Regions from separate parts of the Lacticaseibacillus sp. 22 genome, predicted to be linked through region 1. Evidence: predicted binding sites of a transcription regulator. Region 1 holds the regulator's gene; the other holds the start of a gene.
The links. Region 1 encodes LexA, which represses DNA repair genes until DNA is damaged. Its sites were predicted from a motif close to CNAACANNTGTTNG; they were not measured.
Positions count from the first base shown of each region.

Region 2: the regulator LexA is predicted to act here: its motif matches at 12,595-12,608, upstream of xerS (tyrosine recombinase XerS).

Region 1 covers NZ_JBVAYD010000002.1:82,076-98,214, reverse strand. Annotated here, with positions in the region: gene ACWP87_RS01765 (hypothetical protein) at 57-536, opposite strand; gene ACWP87_RS01760 (AI-2E family transporter) at 529-1,695, opposite strand; gene ACWP87_RS01755 (hypothetical protein) at 2,141-2,335, shown strand; gene lexA (transcriptional repressor LexA) at 3,019-3,645, shown strand; gene ACWP87_RS01745 (hypothetical protein) at 3,766-4,239, opposite strand; gene ACWP87_RS01740 (AEC family transporter) at 4,250-5,197, opposite strand; gene ACWP87_RS01735 (flavin reductase family protein) at 5,219-5,836, opposite strand; gene ACWP87_RS01730 (hypothetical protein) at 6,135-7,094, opposite strand; gene ACWP87_RS01725 (5-formyltetrahydrofolate cyclo-ligase) at 7,259-7,831, opposite strand; gene ACWP87_RS01720 (DUF488 domain-containing protein) at 7,839-8,189, opposite strand; gene ACWP87_RS01715 (magnesium transporter CorA family protein) at 8,280-9,215, shown strand; gene ACWP87_RS01710 (LysR substrate-binding domain-containing protein) at 9,341-10,219, opposite strand; gene ACWP87_RS01705 (malolactic enzyme) at 10,643-12,310, shown strand; gene ACWP87_RS01700 (AEC family transporter) at 12,315-13,301, shown strand; gene ACWP87_RS01695 (thiol peroxidase) at 13,359-13,856, opposite strand; gene ACWP87_RS01690 (flavodoxin domain-containing protein) at 14,197-14,718, shown strand; gene ACWP87_RS01685 (helix-turn-helix domain-containing protein) at 14,833-15,807, opposite strand; gene ACWP87_RS01680 (ATP-binding cassette domain-containing protein) at 15,922-16,139, shown strand, end outside.
Region 2 covers NZ_JBVAYD010000001.1:185,748-201,886, reverse strand. Annotated here, with positions in the region: gene ACWP87_RS00910 (1-(5-phosphoribosyl)-5-[(5-phosphoribosylamino)methylideneamino] imidazole-4-carboxamide isomerase) at 1-292, shown strand, start outside; gene hisF (imidazole glycerol phosphate synthase subunit HisF) at 261-1,019, shown strand; gene hisI (phosphoribosyl-AMP cyclohydrolase) at 1,016-1,348, shown strand; gene hisE (phosphoribosyl-ATP diphosphatase) at 1,345-1,677, shown strand; gene hisC (histidinol-phosphate transaminase) at 1,750-2,856, shown strand; gene ACWP87_RS00885 (fumarylacetoacetate hydrolase family protein) at 2,927-3,736, shown strand; gene ACWP87_RS00880 (nitroreductase family protein) at 3,845-4,480, shown strand; gene ACWP87_RS00875 (GNAT family N-acetyltransferase) at 4,612-5,010, shown strand; gene ACWP87_RS00870 (GNAT family N-acetyltransferase) at 5,014-5,409, shown strand; gene ACWP87_RS00865 (MFS transporter) at 5,489-6,703, opposite strand; gene ACWP87_RS00860 (response regulator transcription factor) at 6,801-7,496, shown strand; gene ACWP87_RS00855 (sensor histidine kinase) at 7,489-8,448, shown strand; gene ACWP87_RS00850 (ABC transporter ATP-binding protein) at 8,542-9,312, shown strand; gene ACWP87_RS00845 (FtsX-like permease family protein) at 9,309-11,294, shown strand; gene xerS (tyrosine recombinase XerS) at 11,470-12,582, opposite strand; gene ACWP87_RS00835 (manganese-dependent inorganic pyrophosphatase) at 13,468-14,400, opposite strand; gene ACWP87_RS00830 (LysR family transcriptional regulator) at 14,430-15,398, opposite strand; gene pflA (pyruvate formate-lyase-activating protein) at 15,520-16,139, opposite strand, start outside.

The DNA of each region.
Region 1 (16,139 bases):
AAAAAAGCTCTCCGAAGAATTCATTCGGGGAGCTTTTTTGCTTTTACGTATGCGTGCTAGTTCATACGCTGGACGGTTACAGGAACCGTTTTTGGCAGTACTTTTGACAGTTCGGTTAACAGGTTTTGAAGACTGGCCTGAAACGTCAGGCGGACCATCCGCCGTTTGCTAAGGGCAAATACGGCAACAACCCATTCTTGGCCATTTGGAAGGCTTACCGGTGTCAAGGTGATACTGGACATGTGCGTGTATGGAATCACGCGCGCCAGTAAACCGTTGGCGATCAGGCGAGTAGGGGCCAGTCCGCCAGTCCCTGCCATAATGGATAACACCAAAAAGATCGAGATGAAAATAATATACGGCATGTTGTTAACTCTGGTTGTCATAAACCAAAAGCCAAGCAGCACGGCCCAGATAAGCTGAGACACTGCATATCGGGAAGTAAATTGAATCTTACTTTGCCAAAAAAGATAGTAGCCAGCTAGGCCAATTAAAACGATGTCCAGTCCGATCAATAACACATTAAAACTATTCATGAGGTACTCCTTTTTGGTCAACTTCATCTGTGGGGTGATCTGATTCGTACAAACCAGAAACCTGCTGATACCAGCTAAAGAATCGCGTGACGACAATTTTCAAAACGGCAAAACCTGGGATGCCGAGAATGACCCCGACCAAGCCAAAGAGATTGCCGGCTGTGAGCAGGACAACCACGATGGTAATGGGATGAAGTTCAAGTTTGCTGCCCATAACCAGCGGCGAAATCAGTTGCGTTTCGATCAACCATTCAATAAAGAAGACGACAATCACGGCGAGAATCATGCGTGGAGAAGTCAACGCGCCCATGATTAGCGGTGGGATCATCGCAAGGGCCGAGCCGAAATAAGGAATCAGATTCAACGGGCAAGCCAACAAGCCGAAAATCAAACCATAACGCAACCCGATAACCGAATAGCCGATCATGAACATCACCGCAACGCATAATGCAACCGTGATCTGACCTTGCACGTATGAACCGACTTTTTCATTCATTTCATGGAGCATTTGCTTAACCGAGCGGCGCAGTTTTGTTGGCACAATCTGCAAGATCATCGGCGTGAACTTATCGCCATCTTTTAGCATAAAGAAGAGGATGATGGGCGCAGTGGAAATTGTGACGACCACATTGCCGACAATGCCAATCAGATTCTGCAGCTGTGAAATGGTACCAGTCACAAAGGCACCTTGTTTACCCGTGAAGAAAGTCTGGACTTCATTGGCAATTTCGTTGAGATCATGTTGCGACAGGATGTTCTGTTTGTCATTTAAATCGTCTAACCATTTGCCGATTTCGGTAAATATTTGCGGCGCGGAATCAACGATACTGGTGATTTGATTGCTGACAGCAGGGATAAACCGTAATAAGCCCCAGACCAGCAGGCTAATCAAAACAATGAACAGCAATCCGATTGCCAAGCCCCGATGCAACCCGGCTTTTTCAAGGCGGTTGATAATCGGAACGGTGAGATAGAAGAGAATGCCGGCAAAAATAAATGGCGGCGCAATAATCCCTAGAAAATCAACGACTGGTTGAAAGACCCAAGCAATTTTGGTAAAGACAAAAATGACTAGCAGGGCCAAAAGCAAATCAACTAGCAGAATCATGAACTTACTATTAACAAAGCGGCGATAGAGCCACGAGTCGGTACGTTTCAAAGGCGATCCTCCTCTAATAACGGTAAAGGTTATATTCCGGTCACAGCACGCCAAAGCGGTCAGACAGTCACAAAAGCCCTTACAAAACAAACGTAGGGCTGGCAAGTTAACCTTGTCAGTAACCGACAGCTGAAGCCGTCACTTTAGCGCTGATTTTAAGCACAAAAATCAAGTACACCTTGTATAACAATGATACTCGACTGAGTAGCATTTTTCGAGGATGGGTTCCGTGAAATGTCAAGAACGTGTAATTGCAGTCGTTACATAAAATTTACAAAAACACGCTGAAATCGTTACAAATATTATAAAAGCCTAAACAAAGGCACTTAATGTAAATTTTACATATACAAAAGCTTTACAAATCAAAAAAATCAGGTATGATAAAGTCACAACCAAAACGGTGAGTCAATGTCGGTTCATCCGATACGGAGAGGAGTGACCCCATATGAGCATACTTCGGGGCGCTAAATGGACATTAATAACTCTGACCCTGGTCGCAACGTTGCTATTGTTTAGCAACTATGCGACGGCCGGCATCTTGTTGATGGCTCTAGATATTTTCTTAAGCTTCTTCTATGCAGTCATCAAGAGCAGATGTGATCGGCGTCAGATGCATAAGATGCCATTATTGCATAATTAATTGATGAAACGAGAGGCTGAGTCATAATTCACAGCTTCAAAATAGAAGCGTACTATTTCAGGTTTTTACAAGAAATAGTACGCTTTTTTGCTTTTCCGTATTAGTATAAATGAGCTTTAACGATTCCAGTGCCAAAGCGGAGCAGTCGTAGGTCGGATGGGGCTCAGCCGTGGAACAACACAGCGACCGGGCTTTGTCGCTGATGTTGTTAGGCGACTTGGAGACTGCCGGTCTTGCAGGCTCCAAGCGCCGTCTCCGCTCTAGCTTCGCGTCGCCACCCCATCCGGCCGGAGACTGCGGAGTTTGGCACGGCCCAGAACTACTTTATTTACTTTCTCAGCTATAGTATTCGGATTTTAGTGGGCATCACATCCTGAGATCGAATTATGTCTTAGATTGTTTTGTGAGCGCGAGCCGGCGCGGTAAGGGACCGAAGTGTAAGCGGGCTTCGGCGTAATGCCGGTCTTTGGCCATTGCGACCAAGGTCCTTACCCGCACGTCTCTGCGCTGGGGAGCGCGGTCCATACACAGATAAAAAGTGTTAATGGTCTTAATATTGAGACAAAAAAGATATTTTGTTGCGCCTAACGACAGTTTTTTCAAATGAAACAGCAAAAACAATTGCAAACGTCCGTTCGTATTGGTATGCTGAGTGTAACAAAAGAGAACGAGGCGGTGAGCGGATGCCAACACAAGCAAGTCAGAAACGTTGGAAACAGATTTTACAAACAATCTATGAAGCGATCGAGGATCATGGGTACCCGCCCACGGTTCGCGAAATCGGTAAATCAGTCGGACTCAGCTCTTCCAGTACGGTCGCGGCTTACTTGGAGAAGTTGCTGGCGGCTGGCTTGATTGCCAAAGATCCGTCTAAACCGCGGACCATTGAAGTCACGGCAGCAGGGCTTGATTTTATTGGGGTTCAGGCACAAGGAATCCCGATTGTCGGAACGGTTGCCGCAGGGGTTCCCATTACGGCGATTGAAAATATTGATGATTATTTTCCTGTCCCTGACGATCTTCCGTATTCCGCCGATGAATTGTTTATGCTTCGGGTCCAAGGCAGTTCGATGATTAAGATCGGCATTTTAGACGGCGATCAGATTATTGTCAAGAAACAAAATGATGCCGAAAATGGCCAGATTGTCGTTGCGATGACCGAAGAGGATGAGGCAACGGTTAAACGCTTTTACAAAGAAAAGCATGGCGTTCGTCTGCATCCGGAAAATGATGATATGGATGATATGTACTTCCCAAGTGTCACGATTCTCGGAATTGTCGTTAGTTTATATCGGCCGGCGCTTGTGTAATCAGCTCATAATTCAGTAGGACGAATCGCCCTCACATCAAAAAGACATTTACCAGCTACTTTATCGAAGTGGTGGTAAATGTCTTTTTGATTATGTACCCTGATGTCAACGTTGCAAATATCAAGGTTGGGCGAGGCGATCAAGGTCGTCTTGCGGCACCTTTTTGTAAACGGGTCCATTTGGAAGTTGCTTGAGTTGACCTTTTTTGGTGAGCTGGAATTGCAAAGTAGAACTGGCCGCTTGTGGCTGCGCTTTACCCGTGAAGGTGAAAACTCGACTTTTTAATGTAAGCTGAGCGGCAAAAATTCCCTGATCGGTACTTTCAAAGACGCCGCCTTGGTTGGATAAGGTTTCAAGATAGTAGCCGCTGGTTGAGGAAGTGATCCGGATGGCCTTTTTGCGATTATCGACTTGGACGAACGCGTGGCCGACAAGTGTACTCAAAGTGGCTTTGGGAACGGTCTTTTTAGTGGGCTTGACGTGGCTGGTGACGGTGCTGGTCGCTGGCTGTTTGGATGTAGACTTGCCTGTCGGGGTTGTGGAAGAGCAGCCGCTTAGCAAGATTAAGATGGTAAGACATATCAGCTTTTTCATTTCCGAGCTCCTAGTGAATAAATTGGATGCAGGTCATAACGATAGGAATCACGATCATTGATAGCAAGGTGGTTTCTGTGACCATGATGGCAGCGTAGTCAGCATCGGCGTCATAGAGTTTGGCCACAACCGGTGCATTGGTCATGACCGGCATGCAGGACTGGAGAATAAAGATTTGTTTCATCAAGGTCGGAACCGGAGCAAAAGCAACCAATGCGGTCATGAGTAGCGGCGCAAAAAGAAAGCGGCCACTAAAGATGCCCCATGCTTCCTTGCTGAGCCGCAACTGCCGCCAGCCGGCCGTATGCAAGGCAATGCCGATAAAAAACATGGATCCGGGTACCGTTAAGTCACCAACATATGTCAGATCCGCCATTAGAAACTCCGGGAGCTTGATGTTCAATAAGACGAGCACAATCCCGAACATGAAGCCTAATAACGGAGGTGAGAAAACCTTGCCGAGCGCCTTTTTTAAATCAAAGCGTGCCGGTTTGGGCCCATCACCTTGGATAAGATAAACCCCGATTGTCCAAAAAATAGTGGTATTGGCCATGTAATAAACGAGGACGTAAGGAAGGCTGCGAGGACCAAACAGTGCCAAATTCACCGGTAAACCAATAAAAACCGTGTTGGAATTGAAGAACATGGACTTAAAGGTGCCTTTTCGCGACTTCGGTACTTTCAACAAGTAACAAACCAGAAATGACAAGGCGAAAAGGATCATCATGGATAACACCGGGAAGAACAAATCCGGTAGCAAGCGCAAAAGCATGCCGGCAGTGAACTTCGATGAGATGGTGACAATCATATAAGCGGGCAATGCAACTTGGGTTACCACCTTGGCGATGACCTTGCTAGAGTGGCTGTTAAACCAACCGCGCGCCGTTAGAAAGTAGCCGATGATGATGAGAATGAGAATTTCGAAAACGCCAAAAACGCTTGAGATAAATGCTGTCAAATACCGCCACTTCCTTATAAATTATTTTGGTCGCCGCAATGTAAACGTTCGTCCCAATTCGGCGTAGTTGGGACCGGCAAGCCGTGCGATGGGGGCCAAGGCGGTTGTATTCACATGCAGTGTCGGTAAATCAAGCACGGTTTCTGCAAAATGAAATTGACGGATTTCTAGAATAAAGAGATCCGTCATGATGATTCCCGCCGCATCACGAATGGGGACATATTGGTAAAGAATGGTTTCAAAGCGAATGCGAGCAGCTTGTAAACCCGGCACCTGAATCTCCGTGCTGGGAATCAATGGTAAATCAATCAGCGTTAATTCACTTTGATCAGGAGCCAGCCTTGCTGCGGTTTGATTCATCGCCTTGGTAAGATCAGTGCTAACCATGTGCACAACCGCTTCATGGCGAGCAAGGAGGTTGGCCGCAGTATCTTTTGGCACTTGGCGTTCGCGCAAAATCGCAACCGATAACAACGGCAACTGATTGGAAATCCCAGTTGTAAACGAAAATGGTGCTATATTAATGAGACCTGCTGTATTCTGGGTGGTAATCCAAGCGATTGGCCGTGGGATGATGCTGCCGGACAAAAGCTTGTATTGTTCATGCGGTGAAAGTTCGCTGGCAGATAGGTTAATCATCGTAGACCTCCAGTACATAACAAATCCGATGGTGAGACCTTGCAATAGAAGCTGGTGTAGCCCAAAAGTACGTCACGACTGCAAGTGTAGCGCAGGGAACGAATGGCGTCAAAAGGACAAGCTCGTTTGGCATTCTCAAGCACTCACTAGTTTGTTCAAAGTTGTCAGGGCACAGCGGCAGTCGAGCTTAATAGCCAAACGTAAGGCATCACCCAGTGAGACTTAGCGCGAACAAAAAAGCGATGTTTGGCGATTGAGATCGCAAACATCGCCGTATAGGCATCGGAGGACCGATTGATTAATGGGGACTGGTATCAGTAGCAGAATTTGATCCGGGATCAGTCGGAGATGGTGACTGACTGCTAGACGAACTGGCTGGCGGCTGGTTATTTTGATCGCTACCAGGCTTTTCGGAATCGTCGCCAGTCTGCGTACCCTGACCGCCAGTTTGAGCCGGATTGCTACCTGACGCGCCGCTTTGGCTATGCTGACTTTCGACACTAGGGGCGGCAGAAGATGGTGGTTCAGTGGAAACAGTTGAGGAAACAGAATGACTAGTTTGGGAGTTTGTTGATGACGGTACCGAGCTGATGACTGAACTTGAAGAAATGCTTGAAGCAGTCTGCGAGGTTTTAAAATCTGCTAGACTGACAAGCTTTTTCTTAGAACGTTGTAGAGGCAAACTAGTTGTTAAATAGTGATAATTATGAGGCGTTTTACCCTTCAACGAGATGGTATTGTTGAACTCTTTCTTCAAGGCAGTTGTGTAACTCAGCACGGTGCCAGATGCGTCCTTGGCTGAATATTCATCAACAGTTGATGCCTGCTTGTGCTTGTATGTCGTGGTCGTCGTGTAAGTGTAGACATTGGCGTGATCGGATACAAGCGTCAACTTACCTTTTTTCTGTTTAATACTACCGGTATCATTAATGACTTGTGGCTGATTATGCGCGTCAATGATGAGCAGGCGGGTGTAGGTTTTGGCAGTCGTTAATTTCACATAAACAGTAAGATCGTGATGAACACCGTTTTCGTCCGTGACATCGCCAGTAGCGGTATAAGTCCCGCTTTTAAAAGACTGGGTGACTGCCGAGGTGGATGATGCGCTACTGCTTGAAGAGGAAGCGACGGGTCCTTGAACCTTGGCTCCCCGAAGCACTAGCCAGATGAAGACACCGATAAACAGAATAATCGCGCCGATTCCGGCTAGTGTGAGGTAAAGCGTTCTGCGATTCCGGCGAATACGTTCACGTCGCATGGATTGCCTCCTGAGATAAAATGAATTTTGTTCAAAACTGGGATAGATGAGGATGAACCAGAAGTATCACAAATGAGCTGCCGGTATACTGCGATCACATAAACCTTTGTACGTGATACAGTCGATAGCGGCGGCCCACTAAAACACTAATGACAGGATCATGTCTAATATGACTTTTGCACAATGATGTTGCCATTAGCAAGTATCAAAGTTTCAATCGGCATATCAAAAGATTCAACTGGCCAGTCTGGTTGGTTAAACGCCATAACCGGTGGCACCAGCGTCACCGTATGGCCTGGGTAATCGGCTAAAAAACGATCATAATAGCCGCCGCCAAAGCCAATACGAAAATTGTCTGCCAGCGAAAAACCGATTCCGGGAACAATCAAAAGATCAGGGGCCGGCTCAACTTGATCGGCATGATAAGGCGGCTCGGGAATACCGAAACGACTGGTTACTAGCTGATCAAAACCGGGGTCTGGCAGGAAAACCATTTGACGTTTAGGCATAACGCGCGGCAGGAACACAGCTTTGTTGGCAGCATGAGCAGCTGCAATGATAGGGGCAGTGGGAACTTCAAAAGGTCCGCTAACCGTGACCCCGATACTGTCAGCTTGCTGCCACAGCGGGGTTTTCACTAATGCTGCCAATAGATTTTCTCCAGCCATCTGGGTTTCTTTGGCCGCTGTTTGTAGGCGCTTGAGCTGACGGGAGCGAAATTCGGCTTTCGTAGACATGACAACCTCACTTATTTTTTAGGAATTCGCTTAAGACAACCGCTTGATTATGGGTTTCATCTTTAGCTCCATATAACATGATAACCGGATCCTGCTCGTGTTCCTTTAAAGTTTTAATGAAGTTTGGCAAATCCGGATTTTTCTCTAGCTCCGTCAAATAACGCTCTTTAAATTCAGGGTATTTTTCCGGGTCATGACCGAACCATTTGCGCAATTCCGGAGATGGCGCAATGGTTTTGGCCCATAAATCCAATGCCGCGTTGACCTTGCTGATGCCACGTGGCCAGATTCTGTCAACAAGAACGCGAAAACCTTGGGCTTGGGGTTTTTGATAAATCCGTTCGAGTGTTACTTTCATATCGATCACCTCATTTCTTATGATACCAGTCTTGGCAAGTCGTGAATGTTCTAGTCGCGATACGGTATACTAATTAAAAGAGGTGTCATCATGATTACGTGTTATCAAATTCAAAAAGACCGCAATGTGCAGGTGGCAACGGATGATCAGGCTAACTGGATTAGAGTCCAATCTCCTTTACCCCAAGAACTGAAAACCTTGGCAACCACTTACGGACTTCCGCAAACCTATGTCGATGCGGCTTTGGATAAACATGAAAATGCACGGGTAGAAGGGCTGGATCCGGCTGATAAGATGCCGGGCCTAATTGTTTTACGGTATCCAATCGAAATAACCAATGAATTAGGATTCCGCCAATTTAACACCGTACCGCTCACGATGATCTTACTGGCCGATCGCGTTATCACGATTATGCAGCATCCATTGCGGGCTTTTGACGACTTGGCCGCGCAGCCATTATCCTCCAAACCGGAAGAATTTGCCTTGGAAGTTTTGTGGTTAGTGTTGCACCAATTCGTGATTGACATGGATCAATTAAATGACGAAACCAAACAGATTGAAGGCAGTCTAGGCAAAGCAGCTAAAAATACTCAGCTTTATCAATTGATGGCGATGCAAAAGAGTCTGGTCTTTTTTGATGCGGCCTTAGAGCACTCGGGGAACCTACTCAAGTCATTACGTGCAGGCGAACGCTTTTTCACGGCGGCTGGTTACCTTCGTCGGCTGCATGACGTGGAAGTCGAGGTGGTTGAGGCTCAAACCATGGTCCGCATTACGAACAAATTATTGGAGCAGTATTCGACTGCTGTGAGTGCGATTGTATCAAATAACCTGAACCTCATCATGAAGGTCTTGACGAGCCTGACAATTATTTTGACCATTCCCACCATCGTTGGGGGAATTTACGGTATGAATGTACGGCTGCCATTTGAGAATGCGTACTGGGCATTTTGGTGGCTGATTGGCGGCACCGCGGTTTTATGCGGTCTTGCCGCATGGTGGTTGTGGCGCAAGGATTACTTTTAAAGTGGCAGATACTTTCAACGCCCGCAAAATTGGCTTGTTTGAAGCTAACTATGAGAGAAAAATCCTATATAAAAATCGATTCTAACGTATTTGCTGGAATCGATTTTTTTCTGGGCAGCATTGCCTCACTTATATGATTTTAAAATCGATTCGAACCGTTTCATCGCTGGCGTTAAAACGCGATCTTTGCGATGTACGATCGAGATTGTGAAGGCCGGCTGATGGGCATCATCAATGGCTAAAGTAGCCAGACGGTCATCGGGGTTAATCGCGATTCTGGTTAAGAACCCGATCCCGACATTTTGGCGAACCAATCGCTTGAGTAGGGGCACATCGCCGGTTCGATAAACGATATTCGGCGAGAATGTGTGCCGTTGTTCAAACCAGGCAAACGCACGGGTGTGGACAAACCCCTCACTTAAAGTAATGAATTGGCGTTTAGCAAGCGTGGCGAACCGAACGCTTTTGTTGGCTGCCAAAGGATCGTCTTGACGGGTGATGATCACAAACGGTGCCGCATTGATTTGTACGACATGTAAGTCAGACTCGACTAATGGACCACTGGCACCCAGCACGGCGAAGTCCAACTTGCCATCTTTGATTTGATCAAGCAAAGCGGCCGATCCAGCTTCAACGGTTTCCAGTTGTGGCATTAAACCGGTATTAATCAAATCGGGCGCAATCTTAGGAAACAGATAACCACCGATGATTGGAGGAAGACCAAAGCGGATTTTAGTTTTTTTATCCCATGCAATGTCTTGTTGGGCAAGTGTCAACTGATTCAGAATAATCGCCGCATGGGCCGCCAGCTGTTCGCCAGCCGGGGTCACACTGATATCATGATGACGGCGGTCGCGAATAATCAGCTGTGCGTGAAAATAATCCTCCAGACGCTTAATCGCGGTTGTAATAGTGGGTTGACTAACTGCGAATTTTTCAGCAGTTTGTGAGAAATTGCCGGTTTTCGTTAGCGTAAGAAAATAGTCAAAATCCCGAGTATTCACGTTTAGCCTCCTAAAAAAAAGTGAGCGCGAGCCAGCGCGGTTAGGGATCGGAGTGTAAGTGGCCTTGGGCGTGATGGTCGCTCTTTGACCATTGCGCCCAAGGTCCTTACACGCAGATCCCTGCGCTGGGGAGCGCGTTATGGAGCAGAAAAGCCAGCGCGGTTAGGGATCGGAGTGTAAGCGGCCTTGGACGTGATGGCCGGTCTTTGACCATTGCGCCCAAGGTCCTTACACGCAGACTTCTGCGCTGGGGAGCGCGTTATGGTGTGAGCTGCCACGCCGACAAAAGAAAAATAATGGCATCATATAAAAATATTTTATCACTTCTGTTAGGTTTGACTATAGTTTTTGCGGCGGCGTATCGTCTCCTCTTGTAATTAAAAGTTGTGTCCGATTTAACTGGCACAAAAAGGAGTGTGGACTTTGAAATATACACCAGAACAGATCCTGAATAACCCATTTTTAAATAAAGGGACTGCTTTTACCCAGGAGGAGCGGAACCAATATGGCTTGAATGGTTTGCTGCCACCAGCTGTACAAACACTTGATCAGCAGGTTAAGCAAGCTTATGCCCAGTTGCAGACCAAGCCAACTGATTTGGCTAAGCGTCAATTTTTGATGACCTTGTTCAATGAGAATCATGTTTTGTTCTATAAGCTTTTCTCCGAGCATATCAACGAATTCATGCCAATTGTTTACGATCCGACTATTGCCGACACGATTGAAAACTACAGTGCGCTTTTTGTTAATCCACAAAATGCCACGTATCTTTCAATCGATGATCCGGACCATATCGAAAGCGCACTGAAGCATAGCGCAGATGGCCGCGATATTCGGTTGCTGGTTGTAAGCGATGCTGAAGGCATTCTTGGCATTGGCGATTGGGGCACACAAGGTGTTGACATCTCAGTCGGTAAATTAATGGTTTATACGGCTGCTGCCGGCATTGATCCGAGCCAGGTCTTGCCAGTGGTCTTGGATGTCGGGACTAACAATGAAGGTTTGTTGAACGACGACCTTTATTTAGGCAATCGTCACAAGCGCGTATACGGTGAAAAGTATCACCACTTTGTCGATAAATTTGTCGCCGCAGCAGAAAAGCTGTTCCCGAACCTGTATTTGCATTTTGAAGACTTTGGACGCAGTAATGCTGCAGATATTTTGAATCAATATAAAGACAAGATCACTACTTTCAATGATGACATTCAAGGCACCGGGATCATTGTCTTGGCTGGGCTATTAGGCGCCATGAATATTTCCAAGCAAAAATTGACCGACCAAGTTTATTTGAGCTTTGGTGCCGGAACTGCCGGTGCTGGCATTGCTTCGCGAGTTTACGAGGCCTTTGTTGAAGAAGGATTGAGCCCGGAAGAAGCCAAGAAGCATTTCTACTTGGTGGACAAACAAGGCTTGCTCTTTGATGACATGACGGATTTGACGCCAGAACAAAAGCCGTTTGCCCGTTCTCGCAGCGAGTTTGCTAATGCAGACGAGCTGACAACGCTTGAAGCTGTCGTTAAGGCAGTTCATCCAACAGTCTTGGTTGGGACGTCAACCGTTCCGGGTACGTTTACAGAGAGTATCGTCAAGGAAATGGCTGCCCACACCGATCGACCGATTATCTTCCCATTGTCCAATCCGACGAAGCTGGCTGAAGCTAAAGCAGATGACTTGATCAAGTGGACAGATGGCCGTGGCTTGATTGCTACCGGGGTGCCGGCTGCTAATGTTGAATATAAGGGTGTCAGTTATGCGATCGGTCAGGCGAATAATGCGCTGGTTTATCCGGGCTTGGGCTTGGGAACCATTGCTTCGACGGCCAAACTGTTGACGGACTCCATGATCTCGGCCGCTGCGCACAGTTTAGGCGGAATTGTTGATCCGGATCAGCCAGGTGCTGCCGTGTTGCCACCGGTTTCGAAGCTCGATCAGTTTAGCCAAACCGTTGCGATTGCTGTTGCTGAAGACGCCATCAAGAATGGGTTAAACCAGCAACCGATCAGCGATGCCAAACAGGCTGTGGCCGACATGACCTGGAAGCCGGAATATCAGCCATTACCGGATTCAATTGAACTAGACTTGGAGGAATAGAACTGTGACTGCATTAAGTACATCCATTCAAAGTGTGCTGACCATCGTTTTGCTCATTGCCGTGGGTTATGTTTTACGGCGGCAAGGGCGGTTTGATGATCAGTTTGGTAAAACCATCTCTGATTTATTGATGAAAATTGCGTTGCCTGCTTCGATCTTTATTTCTGTTTTGCAACGACTGACTTTAAACAAGCTGGTAAGTCTGTCATCCGGCTTAGTTTACGGCTTCGGTGCCGTTATTCTTGGCTATCTGATTGCCTTTTTGCTGGTTTGGCTGCTTAAAGTTCGGCCAGGACGGCGTGGCACTTTCATCAACATGTTCGTCAACGCCAACACCATTTTCATCGGCTTACCGTTGAACCTAGCCTTGTTTGGTGACAAGGCGGTGCCATATTTCCTGATGTATTACGTGGTTAACACTGTTTCAACTTGGACAGTGGGTGCCTTCATCATGGCATGGGATGATCCGACTCAGGAAAAAGCAGAAAAAAGCGGCGCCAGCTTTAACTGGAAGAAGTTATTGCCAGCGCCATTGGTTGGTTTCCTGGTTGCGTTAGTCTTTCTGTTGCTTAAGATTCCGTTTATCCACGTTGGCTGGTTAGGTTTTGCAGTTAACACGCTGGATTATGTTGGTAGTTTGGTAACGCCACTATCATTGATTTATATCGGGATTATTTTAGCTGATGCCGGATTAAAGGCTATCCGGTTTGATCGCGATACGATTGTGGCCTTAATTGGTCGTTTTGTGATTGCGCCAGCTTTGATTACTGGTTTGATCTTGTTGGGCATGCACGCTGGCTTCAATGTGCCGGGACTTGAAGCCCAAACGCTGATCATTCAGGCGGCGGCACCAGGACTTGCGGTCTTGCCGATTCTGGCGACTGAAGCCCATGCCGATGTTGAATATGCTACCAACGTTGTTACAACTTCAACCGTCTTGTTCGTGGTCGTCGTGCCGATTCTCATGATGCTTGTTCAAGGTTTGGCATAACGTTAATAGTTTGAAGTGCAACAAAAAAAGAGCCAGCTGGCTCTTTTTTTGTTGCTTTTAATGTTGATGGGCTTCGAGATAAGCTAAAGCGCTGGTATAGTCTGGCTCGTGGGTTTGTTCAGTGATCAACTCGCGATACTTAACGGTGCCGGTGTCGTCGATAATCCAGACACTGCGGGCATCAGTATGATTGTCAGCAACAAACAGTCCCATGGCTTTCCCAAAGTCAGCATTTTGATCGGACAGTAGCTGCATTTTCTTGACGTTCTCTGCGGCGCACCATGTTTGCTGTTCTTGTGGGGTGTTAGTCGAAATAGTATAAAAGTCGACGTTATCAAACGCGTCCATGTCTTCGTTGAAGTGTTTGGTTGAAATACTGCAAACTCGCGTGTTGATGTCTGGAACAACACTGATTAACGTCAAACGTTGACTAAGATCCTGTGTGGTTAAAGAATGACCTTGGGCATCCTTGACCGTAAAAGCGGGTAACTTTTCACCAATTGCTGTTGGGGTACCGTTTGTCATGATAGCGGTGCCGTGACGAGTTATTTCCATCAGAATTCACTCCTTGTATTGTGTGCTGAGCGTAAGCCAGACTTTTGGGCTGGCTTACGCGTCATGTGCGTTTCCCGGCGGATTGGGAAATTTTGAAACGCCGGAAGAACACAGGAACTGAAACTACTTTGCTCAATAATAACGCCTGACACCCTTAGTTTAACATGACCACATACTAAAATAAATGTGCACAATCTAATTGCAACATGTCGATCAGCATATAAATTGACGCGAATATAAATATTTATGTAAGGTTAAATTAATGGCAAATAGCAGTCCATGGTTATTGCTATCCTAATGAATGGAACTCGCGCAAGAAAGTGGCAAAGGGGGCGGTCAAATGGAGCAGACATTGGTAGTCTATAGTTCAGAGACAGGGTTTACGCAGCGATTTGCCTTATGTATCGCGCAAACGTTACATTGCGAAATGATTGATGTACAGTTTTTGACCGCTTCAGATTTAAAGAATCGGTCATTGGTGATTTATGGCGGCCATCTTGTTGGCAATAAAGTGTTGGGATTAAAATCCTTTTATCGCCAATTTAAAGAAGATTTGCCTGAGCAGTTTATTGTGTTCGGTAGCGGAGTTGTTCGGCGCGAATCCGTGAATTGTCAACAGATTGCGCAGTATCAGCAGGAGCATCAGTGTCAATGCACCCGTTTCTATTATCTGCAAGGGCATCCAAAACTGAATCAAATGAACCTTTTTTGGCGGATTCGGGCTGCGTGGGCATTAAAACGCTACGGAAGCCGATCCTGCCCAGCGGTTCAAGACGCCATTCGTCCGCTAGTTTCGGATGTGACTCAGGTATTGAATCGCTCATTTGCTACGGATATCGTTGAAAACCCACCGTTGTCTTGACTTCAGTGGGTTCTGTGTTTTGTGAGCGTGAGCCAGCGTGCTTAGAAGTCGGGGTGTAAGTGGCTTCTTATAATCCGATTTCTGCACTGGGGAACGCGTTATGGTAAAACCCGATTATTCACCCTCGGCAATTGAGTCCACCAAAATATGGAAGTATCTATAAATTGATGTTGGCGGCTCAGTCAAGATAATCTTTCGAGCGAAAGCAAAAGTCTCGGCTAAGTTTTTTAGCTTTAAGGTCGCTGCTATTTCGACAACCTGATCTAACAATGCACGTGCCTTTTTATGCTGGCCTTGGCGTGCGCATAATTCGGCACGATGGAACTGTGCCCATAGAGCAAACTCAGCGCTTGGCTTTTTGTCGAGCGCTGTTTCTAATTGGCTCAGATACTTAGCAGCTGCTTGATTGTCTTGCCGCGTCAGTTCCAACATGACCTGATTTTCCAATAAGTTAAGGATAAGTAACGGTGCGCTGCGAAAATGGCGGTAGTGGTGACTACGCTTGATGGCAATTGTCAGTAAGCGATGTTGTGTTTCAGCCGGCATGGCAATGCTGAAGATGATGAAAAGATATAAATCAAGTTCGCCCCAATTGTCTAGCTGCTGGAGATATTGTTCCGCGACATGGGTAAGATCGGGTCGCACTGGCAACTTATGCGCTTCATCAATGACCAATGACTGAAAAAAGACAGGCAAAAGCATGCGCGCGTTGACAGCTAGTTTATTTTTGAGCGTGGGTGCTTGTTGAAAGCGGGTTTGCGCTTGCCGGACGTTTTCCTTCATTTTACGCAGAGTTTCGGGGAAATCCTGGGGGTTGGCTGACATTGTGAGGGACGAACCAAAATAAGCCTCAAGCATCCGATCACGATTACCGTAGTCCATGTCAAAATCATCAGCGGCAATATATAAAAATTCTTCCGGTGTCGTTTCTAAGCGTTCCAGCAGGTGCAACAGTTTCGTGACCGTTATATCGTTTTGTCCGCGCTCGACCTTGGACAGATAGGAACTGCTGATGGTGGCATCGGCTACCTGCGCGAGCGTCAAGCCTTTATTTTTCCGAATTTGTCTAAGAAGCGTACCGATATCCATGGACTTCGCCTTTCATATATGACATTTTTCGTTTCCATCAGCATAAACCTGACTATATTAAACAACAAGGCATCTGATCAGATGAAGCTAAACAAGATGATGGGAGCGAGGACGATGTTGACATGGCGTTATGGGCGTAAATGGCAGTTGCTAGTCTATGCGATTGCGGCTTTGTTTTACAGTATGATGAATGTAGGGGTTGCCTACTGCTTGACGATACTGATTCAGGCGGCATCCGCGCGATCTATGGCGCAGTTGGTGCAGGCAGTGGTACCCAGTTTGTTAATTTTCTTAGGTGCCTCCGTGGCAAGCTGGCTCGTGATGTTCTTGAA
Region 2 (16,139 bases), on a different contig from region 1:
GGCAATGGTCAGGCGCGGCGTCACTACCTTTATCGTAACCGATATCGGCCGCGACGGAATGATGAAAGGTCCTAACGTGGCATTGCTCGCAATGCTTCATCAAACCGTGCCTAACGTCAATATCGTGGCCAGTGGTGGCGTGCACACTTTGGCTGATCTGACAGCCTTGCAAACAGCCGGTATCCAGGCGGCTGTTATCGGTAAAGCTTGGCAGACCGGCAGTTTTCCCTTGAACAAACTTAAAGAATTGGAGGACAACGATGCTGACAAAACGCATTATTCCATGCCTTGATGTTGACCAAGGACGCGTCAAAAAAGGGGTTCATTTTATCCAGCTTAAGGATGTCGGCGACCCGGTAGCGATTGCCAAAGCTTACGAGGCGCAGGGAGCAGATGAATTGGTCTTTCTTGACATCACCGCCACCACCGATGCGCGGCAAACCATGACGCAAACAGTCGCTGCGGTAGCCACACAGGTTTTCATGCCGCTAACGGTCGGCGGCGGTATCCGTTCGGTGACCGACATGCATCAATTGTTGCGTGCCGGTGCTGACAAAATTGCCTTAAATTCCGCGGCGGTCAAACACCCTGATTTAATTACCGCCGGGGCCGAAAAGTTTGGCCGTCAAGCGATTGTTGTCGCGATTGATGCGCGTTGGCAACCTAGCCGGAATCGTTATCAGGTGATGATTAACGGCGGGCGTACCCCAGTTGATCTAGGAGTGCTCACGTGGGCTCAGCAAGCAGTTGCGGCCGGGGCCGGTGAACTATTGATCACCTCAATGGATGCCGATGGGACCAAGCAAGGATTTGACCTGCGACTTTACCAGCAACTTAGCTCCATTGTTACGGTGCCTGTCGTTGCAAGCGGCGGTGCCGGATCCGCAAATGACTTTGTTGCCTTATTCCGTAATACGAATGTTTCTGCGGGACTCGCTGCTTCAATCTTCCACTTCGGCGAATTAACGATACCGCAAGTCAAGACAGTTCTAAAACAAGCAAAGGTGGCGATTCGATGATACCACTCGATTTTAAAAAGGCGTCCGGTTTAATCACAACCGTCATTCAAGACGCAACGACCAAGCAAGTATTAATGGTTGCCTATATGAATGCCGAAAGCCTTGAGAAAACGATGACCACCGGTGAAACCTGGTTTTGGTCGCGCAGTCGGAACATGCTATGGCATAAAGGCGAAACCAGCGGCAACACCCAAACGGTTCAAGCTATCGCCGTTGACTGTGATGCGGATACCTTACTCATCACCGTCAATCCCGCTGGTCCCGCTTGCCACACTGGCCACACCAGTTGTTTTTATCGTCAGTATACAGAAAGGAAGGGCACCCAATGACAGCTGCCAAACAAAGCATTACCGAATTATATGATCTCATCCAGTCACGGAAAAGCCAGCCAGTTTCAGGCTCATACACCGATTATCTTTTCACCAAAGGATTGGACAAGATTTTAAAAAAAGTCGGGGAGGAAAGCACCGAGGTCATTGTTGCAGCCAAAAATCCCGACGATGCGGCTTTTATACTCGAAGTTGCCGATCTGACTTATCATGTGCTGGTACTCATGGTCGAACGCGGCATCTCCCTTGATCAGATTGCGACTGAACTGGCGAGCCGTGAAGGAAAAATGAGTCGCTTAAAAGAGCGCGATAAAATCAACAAATATTGACAACCGATTGCCAGCCAGCGCTCACGTTTGAAGCTCGGCCAAACCAAACAAGATCACAAGGAGGCGTTGTTTATGTTTAAACCCACCATTCATCAACTTCATCCCTATACGCCAGAAAAGCCTCTTGCCGTATTAAAAGAAGAACTTGGCTTGCCACAGCTGGTGCGGATGTCAGCAAACGAAAACCCATTCGGTACCAGCGTCAAAGTTCAGCAGGCCGTGACCAACTGGAATTTTACGCAAAGTCGTGATTACCCCGATGGCTATGCCAGTCAACTACGCACCGCGGTGGCAAAACATTTAGACGTTGCCGCAGAGCAGTTGGTTTTTGGCAATGGTCTGGATGAAGTCATTGCCTTAATTGCCCGCACTTTTTTGAGCCCGGGGGATGAAGTCATTGAACCATGGCCAACATTTTCCGAGTACCGCTTGCATGCCCAAATTGAAGGGGCCACCGTGATTGATGTGCCCGTCACTGAAACTGGCAATTTTGATTTATCTGCAATGGCGCAGGCGCTAACCGCGAAAACGAAACTGATTTGGGTGTGCAACCCAAATAACCCCACGGGCACGCTGCTGTCAATTGCGACACTGACCGAATGGCTGCGACAGATACCAAAAGACGTGCTGGTTTTAATGGATGAGGCTTATATTGAGTTCACTGATGACTATCCAGCCACGAGCGCTATCAGCTTATTATCAAAGTTTCCAAACCTCGTCGTGCTGCGAACATTTTCAAAAATCTATGGACTGGCGAATTTCCGGGTCGGCTTCGGTGTTTTTCCTAAACAACTTGTTAACTACTTGCAAACCGTTCGGCTGCCTTACAATTTAAGCAGCATTGCCCAAGTTAGCGCACAGGCGGCCTTGGCTGATCAAGATTTTGTCGCGATGACACGCAAGCGAGTGCAGCAAGCGCGCGATAGTTGGGAACGCTTTTTAACCCAAACTGGACTGCCACACACCCGGAGCCAAACCAACTTTCAATTCTTTCAGGCCCCAAAAATGCAGGCATCGGCTTTAAAAAAGCGCCTGCTACAACAAGGTTTTCTTGTCCGTGATGGCTTAAAACCCGGCTGGCTGCGCGTCACGTTTGGCACTGAGGTACAAAACACGGCGGTACAGCGCATCATTGAAACTTTTCAGGCAGAACTCACTGGGCCAAATGCGCTGAAGTGATTGGAACCGCCACCATGCAGGCGTAAACTAAAGGTGTGGTTAATGGCTCATCTGAAAGGAAGCATTTATTTTGAAAATTGCCAAATTAAACAACCATCCCTATCTGATAACGTCTGCATCAACAGCGCAACCCATTACCAATGCTGCCGATGTTTTGACAGCTTTAACCCACCGCGACACCTTAACATTCGGTTCTGAAATTAACTTTAAACCGGAACAATTAGAGGCGCCGGTAGCTGCTAGTTCCCAGATTTTTGCTATCGGAATGAATTTTCTTGATCATTCGCAAGAGATTCACATCAAGTTACCCGAAGTTCCGAGCGTCTTCACTAAATTCAGTAGCTCGCTGACCGGTCCGACAAGTACGGTACCTATCCATGGGCCCAAAACCGATTGGGAAACCGAATTAGTCGTGTTAATCGGTAAAGGTGGCCGCAATATTGCCGAGGCTGATGCACTTAAGCATGTCGCCGGATTTTTGGTTGGCGAAGACTTCAGCGATCGTGCCGTACAGTTTGCCAATGCCGAACCGCAATTTTCGCTAGCCAAGTCTTTCCAAAACTACTCACCCATTGGTCCCTGGGTGACGTCAACAGATGCCATCACAAACCTCGACCAATTACAAATCACGACCACCGTAAATGGGCATATCATGCAACAAGCCAAACTTGATCAATTGATTTTTAAAGTGCCTGCTTTAATTCACTATCTCGCCGGGATTGTGGCGCTACAACCCGGAGATCTTATCTTTACCGGTACACCGAGTGGAACAGGCGTGGGCCGTGACCCGCAAATCTTTTTGCAACCGGGTGATCACGTGACGGCTGCCATTTCACAGTTAGGGGCATTGAACCTGACAATGCCAACACCGCAAAACTAAGACAACCGATTCCAACCATCAAAACCTATACCATTTTAAAAACAACTAGGAAAACGCCACCATATAGCGTATCCTGAAGATGTCTAAAAAATCTAAGAGGTGAATTTGATGTTGGAAAACAATAACTTTGATGAAGTTGTCATGAAGCGTCATACTGCCCGTGAATTTGATCCTGAAATCACCATCAGTAAAGGGGAACTGCTGCAAATTATTACTTACGCAACCAAAGCGCCGAGTGCCTTGAACATGCAGCCAACCCGGTTCGTGGTCGCCCAAAATAATGCCGCCAAGGAAAAAATTGCCAGTGTCGCCGGTACCAATGCACCGGAAATCTTATCTGCATCGGCGGTCGTGCTTATCGGCGGCGAATTAGACCTTGGACCATTTGAAGACGATTTGTTCAAACGCGCGGCAACGGCCGGATTGTTGACTGACCGGGCAGTGGAACACCAAAAGCCGATGATTGATCACTTGGTGGCTGATTTCAAGCAGGACAAACAAGCATTGCGGGAATTCATCATTCAAAACAGTAGTCTGGCCGCGATGTCGCTGATGTTGGCCGCCCGCGCTTATGGCTATGAAACCGGCCCGATGACAGGCTTTGATCACGAAAAGATTCTGCCGGCACTTGACTTGGATCCGGCCCACTTCATGCCAACCTTGCTGATTGCGATTGGCAAACCCAAGAATGCACCGGACTCGCTTTATCGCATTCCGGCAAGCAAAGTCACTGTTTTCAAATAAATCGTCAATGACATCACTATTTACTTTGAAAAACGTGCCTGCCATATGATTTTCATAATGAACCTTGACCGAGTGCTGCTCGGTCTTTTTGGTAACCTGACCGTTGACAAACTTATAAAGGAGCTGATGTTGTGTCGTACACCATCAAAGTAAACGCACCCTTAACGGTTCAACAAGTTCATGATCTTTATCAGCAAACGCATTTTGACAAGCCCATCGATGATGCTGCCCGTCTACAAGTGATGATTGATGAAACCCAACTGGTCTTGAGTGTCTGGGACGATGAGCATCTCATTGGCTTTGCACGCTGTCTGACCGACTTTGAGTACTGTTGCTATCTGAGTGACATTTTAATTCTGCCCGCTTATGAAGGCCACCAAATTGGGCGGCAATTGATCGCGACGTTACAAGCTTACATTGGCCCAAGGGTTACTTTATCATTGCGCGCGGCTGACAGCGCAGTAGGTTTCTATGAACGCATTAATTTGCCACACGCTGACAACATGTTTCGTATCGGTCGGGAGGGATAAGCCTTGTTACATATTGAAAATAATCAGCCGATCTCGGCCTCGCAGTTTATTGCCGTTTTAGATGCATCCGGTATTCACCGGCCGACTGAAGATCGTGCGCGCATGCAGCGAATGCTTAATAACGCAAATGTGTTGCTCACCGCATGGGATGATCACCAGTTAATCGGCGTTTTACGTGGTGTGTCTGACAAGTCCTATTGCACGTTTGTTTCCGAGCTAGCTGTTGTCAAAAGCCACCAGCATCAAGGTGTGGGCAAGGCACTATTGCAAACACTGCATACCATCCAGGGACCCAACATTTCAATCATGTTGCTATCGGCCCCAGCAGCCATGCAGTTTTATCCCAAAGTCGACTTTAAACCTGTTCCGACGGCTTTCAAAGTTCAACGGCAGTTTTAATCCGTCAGAAAAGAACGCTATCACGGTGGCAGTAGTTGTGGACTGCACCGTGATAGCGTTCTTTTTTCAATAAGAGATGCTACTTATTTGATGACCCATTCAGATGCTTAAGCCGCCGCCAGAACCCATAAGCGACAACGATTAACAACAAACCGGTCACAATGAAAATCCATCCGATCGGCACACGATCTGCCAGCGGTCCGTAACCCAACATGGCTAACGGATAAATTCCGGTCGACAAAATCGCCCACAGCGAAAAGACCCGTCCGAGTTTATCCGCAGGCACATTTTCCTGCAAGTAGATAGTTTGCCCGGCCTGAATCAGCGGATAAAAGATTCCTGAGACAAACATAAATAGCAAATAAGTTATAAACGGCTGTTTCAAACCCATTTCGGCAAATGCAATTCCGCTGCCCGCAAAGCCAAGCGCAATCAAACCAAGCTGATCCCGAAACTTTTTTTGCCGTGCAATGAACAAACCGCCTAACCCGGCACCAATTGTCCATGACCACTCGTTAAACGTCAGATGCCAGACCTCCGAACCGAATGTGCGATTGACGTATAATGTCGATAATTGGGAAGAAGGGGCAATTAAAATAAACGCCAGTCCGGTGAAGAGCATAAATGCCAGCAATACCGGCGTGTGACCCACGTAGCGCAATCCGGCAACAATGCCATTTTGCTGCTTGGTTGTTTGATCCGGATTGGTGACCGGTGTTGGCACGTGAACAATCCCTAAGCACAACACTGCCAGTACCGCTGTGAGCGCATCGATGACAAAGATCCAAAAAATCCCCAGATCGCTCAAAATATACCCGGCCAGCAGCGGGGAAATCACGAGCATAGCCGCCATCAACATTTGATTATATCCATTCACCCGCGTCAGTTGCTTTTCCGGTACCAACTGCGGCAATAACGCGTTAGCCGCCGGATTCTCCAGACCATTCCCCAAACTGCGAATCACCGCGATGACCAGTAACAACCATAGCTCCTGCGTCACAAACGCAAACACATAAGCTACTGCGAGGGTCAAAACGGTGACGCCGACTGCAGAAATCACAATCAGCCATTTACGATTGTAGCGATCCGCCAAGACGCCTGCTGAAAGCGAAATTAAAATAGCTGGCAGGGCGGTTGCTAACGAAACATAGGTCATCCACGCGCCGGAAGAGGTTTTTAGCGCAATATCCCAGAGCACCGCAAAAAAGACGGTGGACGTTCCAAAAACAAATAAATTTTGACTTAAGAGAAAGGCGGCAGTTTGCCCCTGCCACCCAATTTTGGCTTGTCTCACTTTTAACACCTGAAATCAGTTAAAATAGAAGCTGACTTTAGTTTAAAGCAATTGACTTAAAAAGCCCACGAATCACCACGAGGGGAGCATAACAAACATGCCGCAAAAGATTTTTATTGTTGAAGACGACGATGTGATTGCAAAGACAATTGGTAACTACCTTAATCGGTGGGCATTTACGGTTGAATTGGTCCAAAAATTCGATCAGGTGGACGCTGAAATTCGCGCCGCCGCACCGGATCTGGTGATTATGGATATTAGCCTACCGTATTTTAATGGCTTCCACTGGCTGAGCGAATTGCGCAAACATAGCAAGGTCCCGGTTATCTTCCTGACCAGTTCCGGGGATGATATGAATCTGGTGATGGCGATGAATCTCGGTGCGGACGACTTTTTAGCTAAGCCGATCGAGCTACCGGTTTTATTGGCGAAGATTCAGGGGATGTTGCGGCGAACCTACCAATACCAGCAAACCGATACCAATTTAAATCACGGTGAGTTTACGCTGGTCCCGACCGACAACCAACTACGCTCGCCGACTCAAGTGATTGACCTCACCCCGACAGAGACCAAGTTATTAAGCCTGTTATTTGGTGCCGATGGTGAAGTGGTCACCCGAGAAGCGATGATCGAGAAGTTATGGGAAGGCGATGAGTTCATTGACCGCAACGCCTTGGCAGTGAACATGAATCGGTTACGCAAAAAAGTCGCCCCGGTAGGACTCAACCAACTGATCGAAACCGTCAAAGGAAAAGGCTACCGTTTGGCGAATAAGGAGGGCGGCCATGATTAAAGCTTTTTTGCGCGCCCGCTGGATGGTTTGGCTGAGTTTACTCATCTTACTGGTTGCCAGTCTGTTAGCAAACTGGCTGATTAACGCCTCGCTTGAAGTCGCGTTAAACAGCTGGTTTTTTGCACTGATTCCGTTACTTGTGATCGGCGGCTGCGATTTTTGGCGATTTCGCCGTGAATGGTCACAGCTCCAAGGCGATGTCACACTGCTTGCGGCTGATCAAATTTCCGATCCGCTTGGGCAGGTTTATTTTCAAAAAATCCAAATGCTGCAACAGGCCTTGCGTCAAAATCATGACACGTATCGTGATCAGGAACAAGAAACGGTCGATACCTTGCAACTGTGGACCCATCAAATTAAAACACCGCTGACTGCACTGGATCTCTTATTACAGGTTGAACCTGTCAATGCCAGCGATGCGCGGCTTGAAGTTGGTAAAATCAACCGTTATCTGACCGTGATGCTGAATTACCTCAAACTGACCACACTGAATACCGATTTGGTGTTAACCGAATTACCACTAAAACCGCTTGTTAACGAAACCGTGCGGGATTTAGCGAAATTGTTTATTGCCAAAGACTTAACGGTCACGGTAGAAACTTTGCCAACTGTGGTGAGTGATAGTCAGTGGCTGCGATTTATTTTCGAGCAATTACTAACCAATGCCATCAAATATACCCCGCATGGGAGCATCCGGATTTATGCCAAGGGCGATGCCGTGCTGGTGGCTGACACCGGTATCGGCATCCTGCCAGAAGATCTACCGCGGATTTTTGAACAAGGCTATTCCGGATACAACGGTCGCGCCAATCAAAAGGCAAGTGGCTTAGGTCTGTTTTTAAGCCGGCAAATTGCCCAAAAGCTAGGGTTACACCTGACCGTTTCATCAAAAGTCGGTGTCGGCAGCACCTTTGCCATTCACTTCCCGCAAACGCGCTGGCTAGCCGAGTAAGCCACCTTACCAGCTTGTAAGCAACGCACGCTGACTGTAAGTAGTTTTTCGGCAATATCCCTTTTAAGCTGATAAATGAAAGGGGCGGATCTTATGTCAACATTATTAAAGTTAAAAAATGTCGAAAAGACTTATACCAGTCGCGGTGCCCAACCGGTACAGGCACTCGTGAACATCAGTTTTTCCGTTGAATCAGGAGAATTTGTCGCGATTATGGGGGAATCCGGTTCAGGCAAAAGTACCTTACTGAACTTAATCGCCACGCTTGATGATCCTACCGGTGGCGAAATCAGCCTTAAAGGACAGGACCTGCGCAAAGTCAAAGAAGGCGCACGGGCTAAATTTCGGCGGGAACATCTCGGGTTTATTTTTCAGGATTTTGACTTGCTTGACACCTTTAACGTTCAGGACAACATTTTCCTGCCATTAGTTTTAGCCAAGAAGCCGCTTGAAATCATGAAAAATCGGCTCACCCAACTGGCGCCGCGTCTAGGTATCACCGATTTACTGAAAAAATACCCATATGAACTTTCCGGTGGCCAACAACAACGTGTAGCCGCTGCTCGGGCAATGATCACCGAGCCGGAAATCCTATTGGCAGACGAACCCACCGGCGCACTTGATTCTAGAACCTCCAGTGAGCTGTTGGACCTGCTAACCGATGTCAATGCCGAAAGTAAGCAGACAATCCTCATGGTGACGCACAGTGCGGTTGCGGCCAGTCATAGCCAGCGTGTTTTGTTTATTCGCGATGGTCAGATTTTCCATCAGCTGTATCGCGGTGAATTACAGCAGCCCGAATTTTTGACCCGAATCAGCGAAACCATGACCGCAATGCTGACGAAGGAAGGCGAGGCGCAATGAAATTCTATTTCAAATTAGCCGCCACCAACCTTAAAGCCGATCGCCGTTTATTTGTGCCATTTGTCATCACCACTAGCTTTTTGATGGCCATTAATTTGATCATGCTAAACGCCTACACGAGCAGTGATGTTTTGTTCCGCCAGTTCGGGCAGGCAGCTGGCAAATCACTGTTTTCATTTGGCTCGATGACGACCGCAATCATTTCCGTCATCTTAATCATCTACGCCAACAACTTTTTGCGTAAACAGCGTATCCGCCAGTTGGGGCTCTACAACATCATCGGCTTTGGCAAACGTGAATTAAGCAAAATGATGGCTACGGAAAAGCTGCTGCTGTTGCTGACAACCTTATTGTGCGGCGGGATTTTGGGAACCGTGCTGTCACGCCTTAGCTATCTCACTTTGGCCAAAATGCTGCATGTCAATCACAATCTCGATTTTGGCTTGAGTCAAACCGCCTTTAGCATTGCCGGGTTGATCACGATTGGCTTGTTCATTGTTTTAATGTTGGTTGACGAGTTCTGGCTATTGCGTAAACATCCCATCGAACTCGTACGCGAACAAAACGCCGGGGAACGGGAACCTAAAACCAAGTGGCTAACTTTGATTGTCAGCATTGCGAGTCTGGCTGCCGGTTATACGATTGCGGTCACCGTCAAGAATCCGCTTCAAGCGATGAGTTTGTTTTTCTTTGCGGTCGTCCTTGTCATAGTCGGGACTTACGGTCTCTTCACGTCCGGCTCGGTATTCGTTTTAAAATGGCTGCGTCACCGCAAGAACTACTATTACAAACCTAAACATTTTATCAACGTATCAAATCTGCTTTACCGGATGCAGCAAAACGGCGCGGGATTGGCTTCGATTGCTATTTTAGTCACCATGACGCTGATTACGCTTGCAACCACGGCAACGCTATTCTTTGGCATTCATGAGATTGTCAACTCGCAAACTCCGGTTGATTTAGCTTACTCAATCAACCCCAAGCGGCCGGATGCAGCGAACCAACTACGAACCCTGGCTAAAACACATCACGTCAAAATCCACTCGATGCGAACCTTTACCGGACCCTCAAGTACGCTTGCTTTATTAGAAAAAAACAAGTTAGATTCTCAAGCTAACTTTAACGGCCCGTTTAGCTTCAATAATGCCCGTTCGGTTCAGCTGATGACCGTCGAAAATTATAATCGCTATACTGGCAAACATGTGGCTCTTAATCATGATGAGGTTTTAATCTATGCCTCCAATCATTACCAACCCGCGACGTTGCGTATTGGCAAACAGACTTACCACGTCGCCAAACAAGTCACCAGTTTTCCAAATGCGCCTAAAACGTTTATTCCTAACTTGTTTGTCGCGCTTCCATCTGACGCACAACTATTAACCGCTTTACACGCGCTTTATCCAAAAAGGTCAATGGCACTGCTCAAAGCCGACGTGACCACTAATCAAGACGTAACATTAAGCGGCAGTCACGCCAATCAGGTCAAACTTTATCATGCAGTCGTCAAAAGTGGGATTGCATTACCGGAATCGGTTCAGTCGCGAGCCGCTAATTACGATGATACTGCCAGCATGATGAGCAGTTTCCTATTCCTTGGGGTTGTCTTTGGGGTGACCTTCATCCTGGCAACCTTGCTGATTCTTTACTACAAGCAGTTGGCAGAAGGCTACGCGGATGCACGCCGCTATACCATCTTACAACGCGTCGGCCTGAGCCTTCGAGAAGTTCGCGCTACCATTAACAGTCAGCTACTCACACTGTTTTACCTGCCTTTGATCGTCGCTGCCATCCACGTGGGCTTTGCATTGCCCTTTGTCCAACGTATTATGATGCTATTCGGCCTGCCGGATTGGCAATTCTTCTTAACCGTTTCGTTAATCACGCTTGCAATTTTTGCGGTCATCTACGTGCTGATGTACCGCTTGACTGGCAACGTTTATTATCGAATTGTTTCCCGCCGTCAGCCATCCAGCCGTGGGTGAGGGCGGCCTGATGCAGAGCATAAAAAAGCTGCCTGATCGCAAGTCATCAAAGGCGATCAGGTAGCTTTTTTCTATGTCAACCAGCATCAAAAAATGTCGCCACTGTTATCTCACTGAATACTGTAACGTTAATTAGCGCCGCAACATGACTTAACCAGACAACTAACCGCCGACATTATGGTTGCTGGGGATGTTGATCCACGGCTTTGGCGGCAGTTTCCGAAACTTCGCGTAAGGCCGCTTTTCCACTTTTATCGCTGAGATTGATGTACAGATCCGTAGCGCTGGTCGTCGTTTGTCCGAGTTGATCGGCAACTTGCTGCACATCCTTGGTGACGGTATAAATATTGGTTCCCAAGGTATGGCGTGCTTTATGGGGTGTTGATGGGCGGCCATAAGCGGTTGTATAGCGTTTGAAGAATGCTTCAATCGTATTTTGGCGAATGCGGTTCACCGTTTGGCCGATTTGCGTCACAAATAGCGGAGAAGTAGGCTTCTGGTGCCCAATCATCGCGGTTTGGGACTTCAAATAAGCCGTTAAATAAGGATCAATCCAGTCAGCAAAGTTAACGCGATCCTGAAAATTACCTTTACGCACCACCTGCACAGTATGACGATCCATATTGAGATCTTCCAAATTCATATTGACCAATTCACTAACCCGCACGCCGGAGCCAAACAGCAGCGCAATAATCGCCAAATTTCGTTCCTTCGTCGCCTCAAAATAAGCGCGCGGTTTCGATGGCAGCTGCTGAGCATATTGCCGATCCAGCCACTGTAAAAAGCGCGCATCTTCGCCATCTACAAACAACATTTCCTGCAGTTTATGATTACGGTAAGTCGTCGTCTCCGCATGGGTCTTAAGTTTCACCTTATTCCAAACATTGCGGTAAAAATAAGGCTCACCGTCTGCATTTGGTTCGCTTTCTTCGGTTAAGAACCGATAAAGGGCCTTGATCCCGACCAGTCGTAACGCAACACTGCGCCGCGTCATGCGTTTATTCGGATGGGTTTTCGACGGCCGCTCAAGTAAATACGCCACAAACGCCTGCGCATCACGCAAGGAAAGCCGCTCTAAGGTCTTCAAAGGCACATTCTGTGGCGAAACGGCATCCGTGACCCGACTGGAAATAAGCCAATGCAGAAATTCCTGGTAAAAGTGCAGGTACTGGTAAAGGGTAGAATCCGCGATGGGAATTGCTTTTTGGCTGTGATAGTAATCCTGAATATAGTCCGGCAGGGAAGGTAGCATGGCTTGTATTAATTTAGGGTAGTTCTGTGTCGACAAATAAAGTCACCTCGAACATATGTTTTCTTTTGGATAATTTCAGTATACGCGAAAAAACCAGTGCGTGGCGAGGGATAATGACGAAAATATCGGTAATTCGCAACGATATGCGCCGAAAAAAGCACCAGTGTAGAACTGAATAAAGTTTTAGTATTATCCAAAGGTAAATGGGCTTCTAATCATCAAGCCAGCTAAATCACCAAATTTGTTGATCTGTCATTTGACACTAAACTTAGTTGCATTTCAAATTTGAATTCACTGCACGATCAGGACATCTGTGCTGATGTCCTGATTCCACGGCGCCGCTTTAGCAACAGTTTAACCAATTAACCAACGATTCATTGGCTGCAATCAAATCAATTTTCGTATTTTGATCCAGAATTCAGCTGACAGCAACACTTGCGACTTGAATGCTGTTTATGACTCAAAATGATACTTTCTACAAATCTGCTTTGATTAATGCTGAATTTACATATATTTAGCAACGACTGGTCATTTTCAAACCAGAAAAAAACAAATAAAGCGCACCGCTCACATCCGTACAATTGATTTGCTTCTCTCAAAAGTTTTTGAGCTGTCTGTCAGGTGAGGGGACTTGCATCAATCGTTTTGCCATTTGAACACCAAATAAGTCACGTCAAAGTCAACGACTCAAAATCTCCATTCTAGTTTACATAATATATATTATACGAAGTAGTTATAAGGCTGCGTTTTTTGCACCTCGTTTTAAATTTGAACTATTCTTACTGAAAAATTTCGCAATAATCACATTTCTGCACCTTCAGATCTAAAAATTCGACTTTTTTGTTCTTCCAAGTTTTTGAGCACAAAAAAATCGCAACCACAAACGGCTGCGATTTATAAAACCAATTATTAAGTTCAAAATTAACCTTCAAACGCACCTTGCATTGGCGGTACGACCTGCTTCTTACGTGAAACCACGCCAGGCAGTGCCAACCGGTCATTGGCATCAAACTTTTCGTTGAATGCTGCGGCCACTTTGTCACGATCTGCGCCAACAGCAAAGCCCGTTGAATTGCTGTTCAGAATATCGGTTGCAATTAACAGGAAGTCATCATAGCCCTTCGCCTGTGCTTCTTTGGTCATAGCGGCCACCAATTCATCCTGACGCGCATAAATATCATCAAGATCAACTGTATTCACTTGTCCAATACGGATAGACTTACCGCCCATCGTAAAGCTCTTCGCATCGCCTTCAATGATATCCATATCCGACTTGGCAGCTAGATTGGTGCCCGCCTTCAACATAGCCAAACCGTATGATTGCAGGTCAATGCCAGCGATTTTAGCCATTTCCGGCAAGATCTTTTTGTCCTTGTCGGTTGCAGTCGGTGACTTCAGAAGCAGGGTATCCGAAATCAAGCCAGAAGCCATTAAGCCTGCCAGTGTTGGTGAAATTTCATAGCCGTGTTCCTGGAACAACTCGAAAATCACCGTGTTGGTACTGCCCACTGGTTCTGCCCGGTAATATAGTGGTGACGCCGTATGGAAGTTGGCAATGCGGTGGTGATCAACCACTGAATCGATTTGCACGTCTTCGATATCAGCAACGCTTTGCTGGAATTCGTTATGATCAACCAACATTACGTGCCCGGTTTCATTTGCGGCTGTCTTAATGACCCGCGGCGCAGCAACCTTAAAATGATCCAATACAAACTTGGTTTCATCGTTTGGTTCACCGAGTGCTACTGCTTCAACATCGGTATTACCTGCTTGCTTCTGAAATTCAGCCCAACTCATGGCGCTTGTAATCGCGTCTGTATCAGGGTTTTGATGTCCAAAAATCAAAGTCGTCATGTTATCTGATCGCTCCTCAGCTGAATAGTTTACCTTTCAATTTTACCACTGTTTTCGCTGACCCGCGATAGATAATCTTTCTCAGATAAATGTGCGTCAAACGTCTTAAAGAAGTTGGCAATCCGCGGAATATCAGCTTTTTCCTTGCGATACACAAACGAGGTCTCAAAGCGAATCGCTGGTTCAAAGGCAACGGCATGCGCCTTGATTTGATCAGCATGAGCGGCAACAAAACTGGTTGGTAACGCGGTGTTAACACCGGTATGGTTGACAAACTGAGTTAACTGATATGGCGTGGTAAAATGCGCCACAACATGCGGAAAATCAACCATCTGATTCTTATATGCCTCATGCAACAACTGACCCAGGAAATAGTCGTCTGGATAAGTTACCCACGGCTCAGCCAGCGTATCTTTGAAATGCAGGCGTTTGCGATTAGCCAGGGAATTATCATGGTGCAGGAACAATAACTGTTCATCAAGAATCTTCTTGCTGGCATACGGTTTCCAGTTCTTAATCGTCTCATCAGGCAGATTCATGATGGCCAAATCAATCTGGTTGTTCTCCAATGCTTCCCAGATCTCATGACGTGTCATCATTCGCAACGTGATTTCTACTTCAGGATTAAGATCATAGTAGTGCGCGATAAAAGCATTAAACGCACTGTCTTCAATTGAACTTAACAAGCCAATATTAATCTTACCGACTGTGGCACTGGTACTTTGCTGAATCTCGTCAGTCGTCTGGTTCAAAATTTCATAAATCTCGTGTGTCGCCTTCAACATCGTGCGACCGGCATCGGATAAATGCAACTTCTTACCAACGGAATAAAACAATGGTGCCCCCACTGTTCGTTCCAATTTCTTGATTTGCTGCGTCAGTGCCGGCTGGGTAATCCCCAACAACTGGGCTGACTGGGTGTAGTTCATGGTTTCTGCTAATTGCAAAAAATACGTGAGAGTTTTGGAGGAAAAAATGCGCTCTTGTTTCGTCTTCATAGGGCGGCTTCCCTTTCGTTTATAATTTGATAACGTTACTCAACCATCATCATAAGTGGCATTTAAAAAAAACGCAACGGATTTGCTGCGTTTTTAATCGTTACGTTAAGTTTCAACTAAATCACTGCTTGTTAGCTGGCTGTGGTCGCCAACTTTGCCATCCAGTATAGTCCTCAACGTGTAGCAAGTTCTCTGCATTCTTGACCCGATCAGCTGAAGGCGGCTCGATACCTTCCAGCGGATACGTAATACCTAGTTCATGGTACTTCTTAACCCCTAACGTATGGTACGGAAGAATTTCCACTTTCTGGACCACGCGTTTATCCAAAGTGGCAATATAATCTCCCAAGCGTTTGAGATAAGGATCAAAGTCGGTTCGTTCTGGCACAAGTACGTGGCGAATCCACATATCATCGCCATGATCCGACATATACTGAACCATATCCAAAATGTTTTCGTTTGGGAAACCGGTCAGCTTTTTGTGTTCCGCGGAATCAATGTGCTTGATATCAACCAACGAAATATCCGTGACGGCCATCAGTTTCTCAAATTGACCAAACCACGGCTGATCGCGGGTGAATGGACCACCCGAAGTATCCAAACAAGTTGAGATACCCAGTTCCTTAGCTTTGGTAAAAAGTTCCAGGATAAAATCAATTTGGACGAGACTTTCGCCACCGCTACAAGTAATCCCCCCTTGTTCACCCCAGAAGGCTTTATATCGCTGTGCATCTGCCAGGA